3 regions of the Paenibacillus sp. XP01 genome follow, and region 3 is predicted to be linked to each of the others. Evidence: a T-box and tRNA genes for the amino acid it is inferred to sense, from the RefSeq annotation. Region 3 holds a T-box; the other regions hold tRNA genes.
The links. The T-box of region 3 lies ahead of trpS (tryptophan--tRNA ligase). A T-box ahead of a tRNA ligase gene usually reads a tRNA of that ligase, here a tRNA-Trp.
Positions count from the first base shown of each region.

Region 1: it has a tRNA-Trp gene. The T-box ahead of trpS (tryptophan--tRNA ligase) is inferred to sense a tRNA for this amino acid. The anticodon was not compared.
Region 2: it has a tRNA-Trp gene. The T-box ahead of trpS (tryptophan--tRNA ligase) is inferred to sense a tRNA for this amino acid. The anticodon was not compared.

Region 1 is NZ_CP139481.1:406,598-411,716, forward strand. Features, by position in the region: rRNA gene SNR34_RS01895 (23S ribosomal RNA) at 1-1,361, shown strand, start outside; rRNA gene rrf (5S ribosomal RNA) at 1,437-1,553, shown strand; tRNA gene SNR34_RS01905 (tRNA-Ile) at 1,593-1,669, shown strand; tRNA gene SNR34_RS01910 (tRNA-Ala) at 1,704-1,779, shown strand; tRNA gene SNR34_RS01915 (tRNA-Glu) at 1,789-1,860, shown strand; tRNA gene SNR34_RS01920 (tRNA-Val) at 1,870-1,945, shown strand; tRNA gene SNR34_RS01925 (tRNA-Thr) at 1,951-2,026, shown strand; tRNA gene SNR34_RS01930 (tRNA-Asp) at 2,037-2,114, shown strand; tRNA gene SNR34_RS01935 (tRNA-Phe) at 2,302-2,374, shown strand; tRNA gene SNR34_RS01940 (tRNA-Tyr) at 2,386-2,471, shown strand; tRNA gene SNR34_RS01945 (tRNA-Trp) at 2,481-2,554, shown strand; tRNA gene SNR34_RS01950 (tRNA-Lys) at 2,572-2,647, shown strand; tRNA gene SNR34_RS01955 (tRNA-Leu) at 2,658-2,745, shown strand; tRNA gene SNR34_RS01960 (tRNA-Gly) at 2,753-2,827, shown strand; tRNA gene SNR34_RS01965 (tRNA-Arg) at 2,833-2,909, shown strand; tRNA gene SNR34_RS01970 (tRNA-Leu) at 2,923-3,001, shown strand; tRNA gene SNR34_RS01975 (tRNA-Pro) at 3,008-3,081, shown strand; tRNA gene SNR34_RS01980 (tRNA-Gly) at 3,095-3,165, shown strand; gene cdaS (sporulation-specific diadenylate cyclase CdaS) at 3,819-4,448, shown strand; gene SNR34_RS01990 (Glu/Leu/Phe/Val family dehydrogenase) at 4,652-5,119, shown strand, end outside.
Region 2 is NZ_CP139481.1:5,892,662-5,897,780, forward strand. Features, by position in the region: gene SNR34_RS26515 (helix-turn-helix domain-containing protein) at 1-521, shown strand, start outside; gene SNR34_RS26520 (class I SAM-dependent methyltransferase) at 823-1,650, opposite strand; tRNA gene SNR34_RS26525 (tRNA-Leu) at 1,841-1,919, opposite strand; tRNA gene SNR34_RS26530 (tRNA-Cys) at 1,928-2,001, opposite strand; tRNA gene SNR34_RS26535 (tRNA-Gly) at 2,011-2,085, opposite strand; tRNA gene SNR34_RS26540 (tRNA-Gln) at 2,092-2,166, opposite strand; tRNA gene SNR34_RS26545 (tRNA-His) at 2,173-2,245, opposite strand; tRNA gene SNR34_RS26550 (tRNA-Trp) at 2,270-2,343, opposite strand; tRNA gene SNR34_RS26555 (tRNA-Tyr) at 2,352-2,437, opposite strand; tRNA gene SNR34_RS26560 (tRNA-Thr) at 2,442-2,517, opposite strand; tRNA gene SNR34_RS26565 (tRNA-Phe) at 2,539-2,614, opposite strand; tRNA gene SNR34_RS26570 (tRNA-Asp) at 2,709-2,786, opposite strand; tRNA gene SNR34_RS26575 (tRNA-Met) at 2,814-2,887, opposite strand; tRNA gene SNR34_RS26580 (tRNA-Val) at 2,904-2,979, opposite strand; tRNA gene SNR34_RS26585 (tRNA-Glu) at 3,042-3,113, opposite strand; tRNA gene SNR34_RS26590 (tRNA-Ser) at 3,133-3,221, opposite strand; tRNA gene SNR34_RS26595 (tRNA-Asn) at 3,225-3,300, opposite strand; rRNA gene SNR34_RS26600 (23S ribosomal RNA) at 3,420-5,119, opposite strand, start outside.
Region 3 is NZ_CP139481.1:3,296,859-3,301,977, forward strand. Features, by position in the region: gene SNR34_RS15120 (DUF4309 domain-containing protein) at 194-1,336, shown strand; gene SNR34_RS15125 (DMT family transporter) at 1,575-2,525, opposite strand; T-box leader at 2,778-3,029, shown strand; gene trpS (tryptophan--tRNA ligase) at 3,098-4,084, shown strand; gene SNR34_RS15135 (DUF6254 family protein) at 4,188-4,316, shown strand; gene SNR34_RS15140 (YeiH family protein) at 4,377-5,119, opposite strand, start outside.

The sequences.
Region 1 (5,119 bases), 2.9 Mb from region 3:
GTGATGGGGAGTGAAAATTACAGTAGCGAAGGTCATGATCTCACACTGCCAAGAAAAGCCTCTAGCCAGATGAAGGTGCCCGTACCGCAAACCGACACAGGTAGGCGAGAAGAGAATTCTAAGGCGCGCGGAAGAACTCTCGTTAAGGAACTCGGCAAAATGACCCCGTAACTTCGGGAGAAGGGGTGCCCCGGTAGTGTGAATAGCACGAGGGGGCCGCAGTGAAAAGGCCCAAGCGACTGTTTAGCAAAAACACAGGTCTGTGCGAAGCCGTAAGGCGAAGTATACGGGCTGACGCCTGCCCGGTGCTGGAAGGTTAAGGGGAGCGGTTAGGGATTTATCCCGAAGCTGTGAACCGAAGCCCCAGTAAACGGCGGCCGTAACTATAACGGTCCTAAGGTAGCGAAATTCCTTGTCAGGTAAATTCTGACCCGCACGAATGGCGTAACGACTTGGGCGCTGTCTCAACGAGAGATCCGGTGAAATTTTAATACCTGTGAAGATGCAGGTTACCCGCGACAAGACGGAAAGACCCCATGGAGCTTTACTGCAGCTTGATATTGAATTTGGGTACGATCTGTACAGGATAGGTGGGAGCCTGAGAAGCATGAGCGCCAGCTTGTGTGGAGGCACCGTTGGGATACCACCCTGATCGTATCTAGGTTCTAACCTGGTGCCCTAATCGGGTACGGGGACAGTGTCAGGTGGGCAGTTTGACTGGGGCGGTCGCCTCCTAAAGAGTAACGGAGGCGCCCAAAGGTTCCCTCAGAATGGTTGGAAATCATTCGAAGAGTGCAAAGGCATAAGGGAGCTTGACTGCGAGACCTACAAGTCGAGCAGGGACGAAAGTCGGGCTTAGTGATCCGGTGGTACCGCATGGAAGGGCCATCGCTCAACGGATAAAAGCTACCCTGGGGATAACAGGCTTATCTCCCCCAAGAGTCCACATCGACGGGGAGGTTTGGCACCTCGATGTCGGCTCATCGCATCCTGGGGCTGAAGTAGGTCCCAAGGGTTGGGCTGTTCGCCCATTAAAGCGGTACGCGAGCTGGGTTCAGAACGTCGTGAGACAGTTCGGTCCCTATCTGTCGTGGGCGTAGGAAATTTGAGAGGAGCTGTCCTTAGTACGAGAGGACCGGGATGGACGTACCGCTGGTGTACCAGTTGTTCCGCCAGGAGCACCGCTGGGTAGCTATGTACGGACGGGATAAGCGCTGAAAGCATCTAAGCGTGAAGCCCCCCTCAAGATGAGATTTCCCAGTATGTAAGACCCCTTGAAGACGACGAGGTAGATAGGCTGGGGGTGGAAGTGCAGCAATGCATGGAGCTGACCAGTACTAATCGGTCGAGGGCTTATCCAAGAAATGCAGGTTCTAAGATCGCAGATTTCGTTTCGAATCCAGTTTTCAGAGAGCAATCTCTGAACTGAAAAATCGTTTGGTGGCGATGGCGGAGGGGTTCCACACGTTCCCATCCCGAACACGACCGTTAAGCCCTCTAGCGCCGATGGTACTTGGACCGCAGGGTCCTGGGAGAGTAGGAAGCCGCCAAGCGAAACCCCTTAAGGGGCTTTTTTTTCGCCTTATTTGCTTGGGCCCTTAGCTCAGTTGGTTAGAGCGCACCTCTGATAAGGGTGAGGTCGGTGGTTCGAGTCCACCAGGGCCCACCATTTAACTTACAAATCAATAAATCCTACATATTATGGGGCCATAGCTCAGCTGGGAGAGCGCCTGCCTTGCAAGCAGGAGGTCAGCGGTTCGATCCCGCTTGGCTCCACCATTATATCAAGGCCCGTTGGTCAAGGGGTTAAGACACCTCCCTTTCACGGAGGTAACAGGGGTTCGAATCCCCTACGGGTCATAGTAGTATGGAGGCTTAGCTCAGCTGGGAGAGCATCTGCCTTACAAGCAGAGGGTCGGGGGTTCGATCCCCTCAGCCTCCACCATATACGCCGGTGTAGCTCAACTGGTAGAGCAACTGACTTGTAATCAGTAGGTTGGGGGTTCAAGTCCTCTCGCCGGCACCATTTAGTGCCTGGAACCGTGGTGTAGTTGGCCTAACATGCCTGCCTGTCACGCAGGAGATCGCGGGTTCGAATCCCGTCGGTTCCGCCACTTTGAATATTCAGCAGGGATGAGAATCCGTAAATGGGTTCGTCGAAGCATTCACTTCGAGAGCATAAGCTGCGCAGTCTCGAACGAAGTGAGAGTATCCCGTCGGTTCCGCCACTTGAATATTCATCAGGGATGGCAATTCGGTATTGGGTTTGTCAATTCCGCTTTTATCTTTATAAACGAATATGGCTCGGTAGCTCAGTCGGTAGAGCAGAGGACTGAAAATCCTCGTGTCGGCGGTTCGATTCCGTCCCGAGCCACCTTATATTGTGGAGGCTTAGCGAAGTGGCCAAACGCATCAGACTGTAAATCTGCTCCCGTACGGGTTCGGTGGTTCGAATCCATCAGCCTCCACCATTATTTTATAGGGGCATAGTTTAAAGGTAGAACAGCGGTCTCCAAAACCGTTAGTGTGGGTTCAATTCCTGCTGCCCCTGCCAGAGAATTTTTTTAGTAAGAGCCATTAGCTCAGTTGGTAGAGCACCTGACTTTTAATCAGGGTGTCGAAGGTTCGAGTCCTTCATGGCTCACCAGTTATATTATGCGGTCGTGGCGGAATTGGCAGACGCGCACGGTTCAGGTCCGTGTGGGCTAACCCCCCGTGGAGGTTCGAGTCCTCTCGACCGCACCAATCATATGCGGACGTGGCTCAGCGGTAGAGCATCGCCTTGCCAAGGCGAGGGTCGCGGGTTCGATTCCCGTCGTCCGCTCCAAATATGCGCCCTTAGCTCAGCTGGATAGAGCGTTTGACTACGAATCAAAAGGTCGGGAGTTCGAATCTCTCAGGGCGCGCCATTTAATTAAATAAGCCGGTGTGGCGGAATGGCAGACGCGCTCGACTCAAAATCGAGTGGGAAACCGTGGAGGTTCGAGTCCTCTCACCGGTATGTTTTCGGGATGTAGCTCAGCTTGGTAGAGCACCTGGTTTGGGACCAGGGGGTCGCATGTTCAAATCGTGTCATCCCGATTTTTTATAGGATGCGGGTGTAGTTCAATGGTAGAACTCCAGCCTTCCAAGCTGGTAGCGTGGGTTCGATTCCCATCACCCGCTTAAATTTTTTTGAGACCCTTGTGCGACAAGGGTTTTTTCTTTGCGTAAATTTCGACATACTGATCTCGAAGCAGCATGTCCGCGGTATGCCGTATCCTCAATCCTCGGAGCGATGCCAACCAGGGAGGAATATTCAATTCCACATCCTAGAATTCGGTATCTGTACCGGCCCATCCACAGTTCTGATTTTCGCCCGATCCTCCTAAAGAGTGGAACAACATATTATAAACGCAAAAAGAAATGTAGAAGTATTTAAGAATGCCACGATCCCTGGAGGCGACGCCCTCGATCCTGGAACCCCAATAGTAGTCCAATTCGTCGTCTCTTAATGGTCTGTTTTTAAATTAATGCAAGAAGGATCTGCTTCGCATTTAGACGAACGGGTCCTTTTCTCGATCTTTTGTACGTTTGACAACCATAGACTTCGACCATCACCCAACTTATATTTAAAACACAAAAAAGCTTTTGCGCTGCAAGGGCTTTTTTTGTTGCTTATAGGTGGTGTTCCACCCTGGTAAAAAAGTACCTTTGTTATGATGGCGGAACAGATTATGTAGCATTGCATAGATTGAATGGGCTTATGGGCACGTTAATGAACATTAGGTACCGTGAACGTTGGAAAGGATGAAGACATCACGAAGGAGGAACATTCCATGATCCATCAGCAGGCAGATTGCGACAGTTCATCCATGCGGCAAAAATTGAAGGAGGATCTTCGGCGCGTGGCGAACCGCATGAATGAGACATTGACGCGTTTCGATCAGGATAGCGTCTGTTTGCTGGCACAGTTTGCGGAGATTCGGAACGAGATCAAGAGGGTCGAGGTGCTGGCTGCCTCCTTTTATCTGGACTGCTATTTGTCACCCTTCACGGAGAAATTTGCCGAACTGACGGTGAGTGTGCAGCATTTGTCGGATCGCAGATATGGTGCGTTGATTGTGATCGAACGCGAAATATCGCTTGAGAAGATTATCCATTCCGGCGTTGCCGTGGATGCGAAAGTCACGCATGCCTTGCTGGAATCGCTTTTTATTCCGGGTGCTCCGTTACACGACGGTGCCGTGTTGATTCGTGGCAACCAGATCGTGTCGGCCGGCAACGTGCTTCCCGTCTCGCAGGCCGACGCCATTGGAGGAAAGTTGGGAACCCGTCACCGGGCCGCGCTGGGACTGAGTGAGCTGACGGACGCGATCGTGCTGGTCGTCTCCGAAGAGACGGGACAGGCTTCTTTTGCAGTCGACGGGGAGCTCCATCCAATCAACGTGATAGAGACGATTCAGTAAAGGTTAGGGCCTGCACGGAAAGGAAATATATTGCCCCCAGAAATAAGTAATCCATTCTGACATTAGAAAGCTAGTATGAATATGATCTTTACATGGTTGGTGTCATTGTAATGGAAATAATGAATCGCGTGCGCAACAGAGAGGAGTCAAAAAGACAGAATGATTGATTCGATCGCAAAAACGGTTTGAGGAGACGGTTAGCCATGAATTGGTTTGAAGCAATGGAACGCCATGATTACGAGGAGCTCGTCTTGTGTCAGGATAAATCATCCGGATTGAAGGCGATCATCGCTATCCATGACACAACGCTTGGACCTGCACTGGGCGGGACGCGAATGTGGACATATGCCTCCGAAGATGCAGCCATTGAAGATGCACTGCGGCTTGCCCGCGGAATGACGTACAAACATGCCGTATCCGGCCTGAACCTGGGCGGAGGAAAGGCAGTTATTATCGGGGACCCGCGACGGGACAAAAATGAAGCGATGTTTCGCGCTTTCGGCAGATACGTTCAAGGGTTGAACGGCCGTTATGTGACTGCGGAAGACGTCGGTACGACCGAGGAAGACATGAACCTGATTTATCAGGAGACGGACTACGTTACGGGCATCTCCCCGAGTTACGGTTCATCCGGTAATCCTTCTCCGGCGACGGCCTGGGGCGTATATCGG
Region 2 (5,119 bases), 2.6 Mb from region 3:
GTATTCTGCAGATGCTGCATGAGAGCGGGATTCGGCTTGATCCGACAACTTCCGGCCATGATTCATTGTACAAGGAACTATTTAACCTTCGATACGCCTCAGAAGTGGAGCATTGGTTCAGTCAGCGGATGATCAAACCCATCATTTTGCTTTTCAAGGAGAGACAAGTTACACAGTACCGTCATATTTCGGACAAAATGATTGCGATCATCCATCAGGAATATGATAGAGATCTCACGCTAGAGGAGTGTGCTGCCAGGCTTCACTATAATGCCAACTACTTAAGCAGTGTGTTCCGCAAGGAAACGGGATCGTCATTCAGCGAATATTTGGCCAAACATCGGTTCACCATCGCCAAAAGATGGTTGGAAGAAACGGATCTGACCGTAAAGGACATCTCTAACCGGCTTCAGTATAACAATCCGCAAAACTTCATCCGTTCCTTCCGCAAATGGGAGGGAATAACCCCGGGCCAATACCGGCTTCGGCAGCAGAACCTGCATGCCGAAAGACAGGTTTAATTTCTAATGAGCTGCCCAGGCCATGAAATACATTCGCTGTTCTATAGCTGCAATCCAGTTTTCTGAAGGATAATTTTTGAAAATTTTCGGGTTTCCTCTATCATATGAGCTTCAGCCCGTTCTAAAAACCTGTTTGAAGGAGCACTACGAGGGATTTGGTCTGTTATTTATGGGGAGAATCCATTTCGTGAAAGGGTACAAGGTATACCTCGGAACCATGCATGCAAAAGGGGCAGCTTCCACTGCCCCCTTGGTTTTTCTGATCATACTATTATATGAACAACCGTTCGTAACTTCATGCTTATTTCCGTACAGTTTTCATCTGAGGTTGATCGAGTTGAATCAATATTTTTCCGAATCGTCCTCCCCGCGTAAACGTGACGACGTCATCCGAAAATGTCTTTCTAATGTGCACTTCAGCAAGTCGCAGAGTCTGTTCATCCGTTGGCAGCTTGTACGTTTTGAGCCATTCCGGCAGCTTATGCACGACATCCTCCAACGGCATCTCCAACGTAGTCGTTTCTTTGGTGATAATGCTCGTATAAGAATACCCCTTCAAATATAGAAGCTGTTGGATGTATGCCATATCTCCTGCTCTGAATGTCGATTTTACCCCCAACACCTCTTTCAACTCATCCATTAGGGTGTGCTCGCGTGGAGCCGCCATCGTGCTGATATACACATATTGCCTGGCGCAGAGGATGGCTTGTTCCACCGTCTCCCAGTCGGACATGGCTGGACACATGGAGGCAAACACCAAGTCGAACTTCTTTTCCCAGCCTTTGTCCTGAATGGACAATTCCTCAAAACGTTCCGACACAATGTCGATCCTGGATCTTAATTCGGCAGGAATGGTTTCTTTCATCAAAGCGGTCAGAAAATGCGAAGGTTCAACAGCAGTAACCGTTGCTCCTTTTTCCGCGAATGGTATGCTGAACGCACCTGAGGCGGCGCCGACATCCAGTATCGTTAACCCCTTATATTCGACGCCCTGATTCTCAATCCAGCCCATAATACGACCAGAACGTTGTTTGCCTTCTTCCGTGAACGACTGATGGTGATATTCTCTGGCCCACCGTTCAAAGGCTTCCTCCGTATCGAACGGATAGCTCCCTTTCCTGGGAGGCATGGACACCTTTCTCTTTCTCCAGGCTTCTTCCCAAAGAGATAGGTCAAATAATAATTGCGAATAATCGTGTTCTGTATGCAAATCCGGCACTGTACTCCCACCTAATCATTTCATTTTGTAAGCATATAGATAAACAAAAAAAACAGCCCATTAGATGTAATCTCTACTGGACTGTTTTCTTAATACTGAATACCGGCGAGAGGACTCGAACCTCCACGGTTTCCCACTCGATTTTGAGTCGAGCGCGTCTGCCATTCCGCCACGCCGGCATATTTACTGGAGGCGCCACCCAGATTCGAACTGGGGATAAAGCTTTTGCAGAGCTGTGCCTTACCACTTGGCTATGGCGCCATATTCTATTGGAGCGGACGACGGGAATCGAACCCGCGACCCTCGCCTTGGCAAGGCGATGCTCTACCGCTGAGCCACGTCCGCAAATAATGGCTGGGGATATAGGATTTGAACCTATGCATGACGGAGTCAAAGTCCGTTGCCTTACCGCTTGGCTAATCCCCACTAGAGGGCGATCGAGGGGAATTGAACCCCCGAATGCCGGATCCACAAACCGGTGCGTTAACCACTTCGCCACGATCGCCATAATACATAATTAATAAAGAATTGGCAGGGGCAGCAGGAATTGAACCCACACTAACGGTTTTGGAGACCGCTGTTCTACCTTTAAACTATGCCCCTAAAAGCAATGGTGGAGGCTGATGGATTCGAACCACCGAACCCGTACGGGAGCAGATTTACAGTCTGATGCGTTTGGCCACTTCGCTAAGCCTCCACAATGGTGCCGGCGAGAGGACTTGAACCCCCAACCTACTGATTACAAGTCAGTTGCTCTACCAATTGAGCTACACCGGCATATTCGATTATTAGATTCAATGGTGGCTCGGGACGGAATCGAACCGCCGACACGAGGATTTTCAGTCCTCTGCTCTACCGACTGAGCTACCGAGCCATAATAAAGTTAATCTTGAAACGTTGCACTTTATCCAGGCGTCAGTGCCTTACAGCAGATTTAGTGAACAGCTTCCTCAATGTTTGAAAGAAAATGGCGGAACCGACGGGATTCGAACCCGCGATCTCCTGCGTGACAGGCAGGCATGTTAGGCCAACTACACCACGGTTCCAAGATCCCTTATTTAAAATAAGTTCAATTGCGGGGGCAGGATTTGAACCTGCGGCCTTCGGGTTATGAGCCCGACGAGCTACCGGGCTGCTCCACCCCGCGTCGTTAAAAAAGTATATGGTGGAGGCTGAGGGGATCGAACCCCCGACCCTCTGCTTGTAAGGCAGATGCTCTCCCAGCTGAGCTAAGCCTCCGAACGAGACATTTATGATCATATCATATAATCGATGATAAAATCAAGTCTTTTGGATAAACATGACCCGTAGGGGATTCGAACCCCTGTTACCTCCGTGAAAGGGAGGTGTCTTAACCCCTTGACCAACGGGCCTTGCATTTAAAAATCAGAACGGAGAGAGAGGGATTCGAACCCTCGAGACGCTTTTGGCGCCTACACGATTTCCAATCGTGCTCCTTCGGCCAACTCGGACACCTCTCCATATGGCTCCCCGAACAGGACTCGAACCTGTGACAACTCGATTAACAGTCGAGTGCTCTACCAACTGAGCTATCAGGGAATATTGTTTTGTATTGAAAAACGATCCGCACATCAACTGATGTACCCGTTTTTCACTCAGAGATTGCTCTCTGAAAACTGGATTCGAAACGAAACTTGCGATCTTAGAACCTGCATTTCTTGGATAAGCCCTCGACCGATTAGTACTGGTCAGCTCCATGCATTGCTGCACTTCCACCCCCAGCCTATCTACCTCGTCGTCTTCAAGGGGTCTTACATACTGGGAAATCTCATCTTGAGGGGGGCTTCACGCTTAGATGCTTTCAGCGCTTATCCCGTCCGTACATAGCTACCCAGCGGTGCTCCTGGCGGAACAACTGGTACACCAGCGGTACGTCCATCCCGGTCCTCTCGTACTAAGGACAGCTCCTCTCAAATTTCCTACGCCCACGACAGATAGGGACCGAACTGTCTCACGACGTTCTGAACCCAGCTCGCGTACCGCTTTAATGGGCGAACAGCCCAACCCTTGGGACCTACTTCAGCCCCAGGATGCGATGAGCCGACATCGAGGTGCCAAACCTCCCCGTCGATGTGGACTCTTGGGGGAGATAAGCCTGTTATCCCCAGGGTAGCTTTTATCCGTTGAGCGATGGCCCTTCCATGCGGTACCACCGGATCACTAAGCCCGACTTTCGTCCCTGCTCGACTTGTAGGTCTCGCAGTCAAGCTCCCTTATGCCTTTGCACTCTTCGAATGATTTCCAACCATTCTGAGGGAACCTTTGGGCGCCTCCGTTACTCTTTAGGAGGCGACCGCCCCAGTCAAACTGCCCACCTGACACTGTCCCCGTACCCGATTAGGGCACCAGGTTAGAACCTAGATACGATCAGGGTGGTATCCCAACGGTGCCTCCACACAAGCTGGCGCTCATGCTTCTCAGGCTCCCACCTATCCTGTACAGATCGTACCCAAATTCAATATCAAGCTGCAGTAAAGCTCCATGGGGTCTTTCCGTCTTGTCGCGGGTAACCTGCATCTTCACAGGTATTAAAATTTCACCGGATCTCTCGTTGAGACAGCGCCCAAGTCGTTACGCCATTCGTGCGGGTCAGAATTTACCTGACAAGGAATTTCGCTACCTTAGGACCGTTATAGTTACGGCCGCCGTTTACTGGGGCTTCGGTTCACAGCTTCGGGATTGCTCCCTAACCGCTCCCCTTAACCTTCCAGCACCGGGCAGGCGTCAGCCCGTATACTTCGCCTTACGGCTTCGCACAGACCTGTGTTTTTGCTAAACAGTCGCTTGGGCCTTTTCACTGCGGCCCCCTCGTGCTATTCACACTACCGGGGCACCCCTTCTCCCGAAGTTACGGGGTCATTTTGCCGAGTTCCTTAACGAGAGTTCTTCCGCGCGCCTTAGAATTCTCTTCTCGCCTACCTGTGTCGGTTTGCGGTACGGGCACCTTCATCTGGCTAGAGGCTTTTCTTGGCAGTGTGAGATCATGACCTTCGCTACTGTAATTTTCACTCCCCATCACAGCTCAGCCTTGCGGTTAGCGGATTTGCCTACTAACCAGCCTCACTGCTTGGACAGGCATCCATCAGCCTGCGTCACTACCCTACTGCGTCCCCCCATCGCTCATAACGATTTACGGTGGTACAGGAATTTCGACCTGTTGTCCTTCGACTACGCCTTTCGGCCTCGCCTTAGGTCCCGACTTACCCTGAGCGGACGAGCCTTCCTCAGGAACCCTTAGGCTTTCGGCGGATCAGATTCTCACTGATCTTTTCGTTACTCATACCGGCATTCTCACTTGTATAATGTCCAGCGCTCCTTACGGTACACCTTCAACCCTTATACAACGCTCCCCTACCCC
Region 3 (5,119 bases):
CAATCCCAAGGGTTTTTCTCTTTTACGGAAAGTCTACGTCAACTTTAAGCAACATGTTCCTGTTCCGAATGATCGTACCCCTGCATTTATGACTCCAATAAATATTGGAAACGATCTACTGTTCGTACCATACCTTCGGTGATATAATGTCATAGCTTTAGATTGAAAATAAATTAGTAAAGGAGAGTTGGAGATGATTCACCCCAAGTACAATGCCAGAACGGCTTACCTGGTAATACTGACCCTGGTATGTTTTGTTTTCAGCGCATTGTTGCTGCATCCAGTTAAAGCAGCTGCAAAAGGAGAGCAAATTTCTGCAGAACAGCTCAAGAGCATGAGTCGCCTGTCGTTCACGGTCCGCGACGCCAATCAGACCCCTTATACGGTGTATATCTTCGCTGACGATGAGCAGAAGAGCACATTGACCGAACCGAACAATTGGACCAACAATAAGAAGGGCGATGCTAGTTATTCAGGTACATATCGCGCAGCACTGTTGAAAAAGGGAGCAAAGTACGGAGTCGTTCAAGCAGCCAAACTGGATTTGAGTACAATCATTTTACCGCAAACCTGGAATTTCGTGGTGAAAAGCAAAGAGTCCGGAACTCCCGATATGCTGATCATTTCAGATTGGGGAACGTCCAACTTCAATGAAGTAAAAACGTATATTGTTCGCTCAGGCGAACTGCGCCGCGTGAACTTCGTAGACAACAATGGCAAAAAAATCGGTGATCGCTATTCGGCCATCCGAGGCGATGGTATACGTACTCTGTCTGGGGCCAGAGTGCAGTTCAAAAATTATAACAACCTGCAATTCGTTTACGGCGTGGATACGTTCAAATTAAATGCAAGCAAATTGGAGCTGCGACTGGAAGATACACGGAATACCCGTACGAAAGCTTGGCCGAATTCAGGCACTGGAGATCGTGCTTATTTGAAAAGCCTTAAGGATGCGGCCGTAAAAGGCGTATTGCCTGGCCGCACCGATATCAAGCTTGGAATGTCCATCCAATCCGCTCAAAAAAAGCTGGGCAAACCGAAGTCCAAATCAAATGGGGAGTGGGGAGCAATCTACTATTACACCCAATTCGGCCTGGGTTTGGATGGTTATATGCATGAGCTTAACAATAAATCCCGCATTGCCATGTTCGAGTTGAACAACGAAAAACGATACCTCTCCCCGCTGAATGTCAAGCAATGGATGGGAAAACCTTCGTCTGAATATTACAATGAAGCCGCTGGAGGCTATGAGATGGTATACAACGTAGGGAAGCATACGATCGTTTTCAATTATGAAGAAGAACATGATCTGATTGATTTCACGAATATTTATTAGTTTCAGTGTAGACAAACCAATCTGGAGAAGCAAAGCGTTCGCCTAAAAGTTTTCTGAAAGAAAACTGCATCGGAAGCATAGGCTTATCCCCGGATTTTCCCTTAGAAAGGGGAATCAAAAAAATCCGGGGATAACAGCGATCTGAAGATGGTACTGCACTCGCAATGCCTTGTGTGATTGATTCATGCGGTTTATATAGCGGCTTTTTTTGGTGGGTCATTTTTGGGCGGGCGCAATTCTAAGTTGAGGTTACGCGTTGTACACGATTGACCATATAAATTCCGACCGACACGAACAGCAGGGCAATCAGGTTTTTCAGTTCGAAAATGGTTTCCCCCAGAAATAACGCCGATAACAATGCGCCGAAAACAGGAATAAGAAAGTTAAAGACGGAGATTCTGCCCACCTTGTTGTATTTCAGAAGCAAATTCCACAAACCAAACGCAGCTGAGGACAGCACAACCAAATACAGCAGGTTGCCAGTAGACCCCGGCGTAAAGTGCGTCACGCTGCCCCCAAGCAAAAAACCTAGCAGGGCAAGCGCCAATCCGCCGACGAACAGGCTGAACCCCGTTACAATCAACACATCAATGGAGCCTGTCAAATGTTTGGCATAAATGGCCGTAATGGAAAAAATGAGTGCAGCGATAATAATGAACCCTTCCCCTGTAAATGAGACGGAGAACGTCAGCAGGTCTGAGTGAAAATTGACGATGATTACGCCGATAAATCCGAGTAAACAACCGAAGACTTTATTTTTGCTGAGCTTATCGTTTTGATATAGGAAATGGGCCAGAACAACGCTGAAAAAGGTCGCCGTTGCATTCATGATCGATCCTTTGACACCGGTCGTATTTGAAACGCCTATATAGAAAAACATATATTGCAAGCCTGTTTGCAATACGCCAAGCATGGCGAGGCTTGTCCATTGACGCCCGGACAATTCGAATTTCCGTTTTCGAAAGACACGAAATAGAATCAGGAGCAGCAGCCCTGCCAATATGAACCGATACCCGGCAAAAACGAATTTGGACGCAATGTCTTCCGGGGCGATCTCAAAAGCGATATACCCTAGTTTAATGGACGGGAAAGCACTTCCCCACAGCAGGCAGCATAGGCTGGCAACTACGGTTACAAATAAAGGTTTGCTAAATGGGTGTTTTTTTTCGATTGCCGATTCTCCGTGCACGTTCAATCTTCTCCTCGCACATTGTATATGTATATGTTCGAATAACACATCCTTCTGACCATATCACAAATGGCCGCCGCTTGTAATCAAAAATGATAAAATCACGTTCTTTGTCCGACATAGGCAGAGTTTGAGGTTCCGGTTCATCCACCAGGAAACGTTCAACGGGGCGATGGCCTGGCCATCAACATTTAAAGGTTGACATTCCTTCGTTTGTTCATGTAAAATCTTTAACAATTAACCAACAATGATATTTAGGCGATGAATGGAAAGAGTAGTTGTGCGAATTCGTCCAAGCGAGCCGGCGATTGGTGAGAGGTCCGGCACGAGGCAGCGCAATGAATGGGTCCATTCGCTTCAATCCGAACTTCGTACTGCGAACAGTAGGCGTTGACGGCATCCCACCGTTATTCCAGGGAGCCCTGTTAGTCGTTTTGACAGGTTAGAGTGCGGCCTTTGGCCGAATTCGGGTGGTAACGCGGAGCCAAACACTTCGTCCCTTTACGGGATGAAGTGTTTTTTTTGTTTTGGAAGCCTCGGGATGAAGGACGCGTAAAAGAGGAGGAATAACAATGAACAAACAAATTTTGTCAGGCATTAAGCCTAGCGGCGACTTGAATATTGGAGGTTATGGCGGGGCACTCAGTCAATTCGTCCAGTATCAACATGATTTTGAGTGTTTTTTCTTCGTTCCTGATTTGCATGCCATCACTGTGCCGCAGGATCCGCAACAATTGGCACGGCGGACCAGAGAAATCGCGGCGTTCTATATTGCGGCCGGCATTGACCCGACGAAATCCGCCATTTTCCTGCAATCGCAGGTGCCCGCTCACACGGAGCTTGCCTGGTTGCTTGAAACCCAAGCAAGCTTTGGCGAATTGGGCAGAATGACCCAGTTCAAAGACAAATCGAACGGGAAAGAATCGGTAAGCTCGGCCTTGTTCACGTATCCGGTCCTTATGGCAGCCGATATCCTGCTCTATCAAGCGACCCATGTACCTGTCGGCGAAGACCAGAAACAGCATCTGGAATTAACGCGCAATCTGGCCGAACGCTTCAATCATCGTTTCGGGGAGACGTTCGTTGTACCTGAACCGCTGATCCAGGACATTGGCAGTCGAATCATGGGATTAGATGATCCCACCAAGAAAATGAGCAAGAGCAATCCGAACCTCAGCAGTTATGTGTTGATGCTCGATCCTCCTGACACGATCCGGAAGAAATTTGCCCGCGCCGTCACCGATTCGGAGGGCAGCGTACGCTGTGACTGGGACACCAAGCCTGCCGTCAGCAATCTGATCGAAATCTATTCGGTGTTTGCCAACGAACCCGTGGAAATCATCGAGAAGAGATACGCCGGTGAGGGTTATGGTACATTCAAAAAGGATTTGGCAGAGGTCGTGGTTGACAAATTAGTACCCATTCAGGAAAAATTCAAGGAAATCGTAGATTCCCGGGAGTTGGACGATATTCTGAAGCGAGGTGCGCAAAAAGCATCCGAGAAAGCATATGACACCCTAAAACGCGCCAAACAGGCGATGGGGTTGGTCACATTTTAAATGAAAGCCTGGATTCGTGCTTTTGAAACATGAATAAAAGCAGCCTACGAATGGCAACATAAAAAAGTGGTATACTTCTATTTTCCAGAGGAGGTCTCCTTTTATGGCACGCCAGAAAAGAAGGCAGGAAGCTGCTTGGAAGTCACGAAAGCAAGAACAGCATCCTCATGGCAAAATCAAATCGCTCAAAGAATTATCAAGCGAATATGACGAGAAGCATACTACGTTATAGGTGGAAGGCTGTCGGTATTTTACCGGCAGTCTTTTGCATTTTAGAAGCTTGCCAAATGGCTCAGGATCGACCTAGGCCTAACATGTTCACCAATATATATCCCATAAATGCAAGCAGCACCGAACCGATAAAACCGGCGGCCAAAGCGTTTAAACCCATTCGTCGAAATGTACCTGTATCTACATTGAGTCCCAGGCCAGCCATCGCCATCGCAATGAGCAAATAAGCCGCGAAAACGATCTGGTTTGCTGCCGCTGCAGGGATGATCTGCAATGTATTCACCGCACTCATCGCAAGGAAACCAAAAATGAACCAAGGGATGGGAATAGATTTCCAACCTTTCTTATCCGGAACGCCCGTTTCTGCATGTTTGCAGCCTTCCTTGCGATGAGTCCAAAATCCGATCAGGAGCGCAACGGGCACCAGCATCGCTACACGGGTTAGTTTAACGATGACGGCCAGATCGACAGCCTCTTTGCCAACAGGTTCGGCGGCTGCGATGACATGTGCGATTTCATGTAAAGTAGCTCCGGCGAAAATGCCGTACCCCGAAGGGGATAAATGGAGCATAGGATATAGCAGCGTATAGCCGAGTGTAAAAATAGTGCCCAGAATCGCAACGGCGGCAGCAGCGATAGCTGTTTCTTCGTCTTTGGCTTTCATTTGCGGGGAAATGGCAACCACCGCCGCGGCTCCGCAAATGGCTGTTCCGCATGCCGTTAACAGTCCCAATCGTTTCTCTACTTTGAACAGTTTTGCAATGCCGTACACGGCACATATCGTTATCGTTATATTCAGGATGG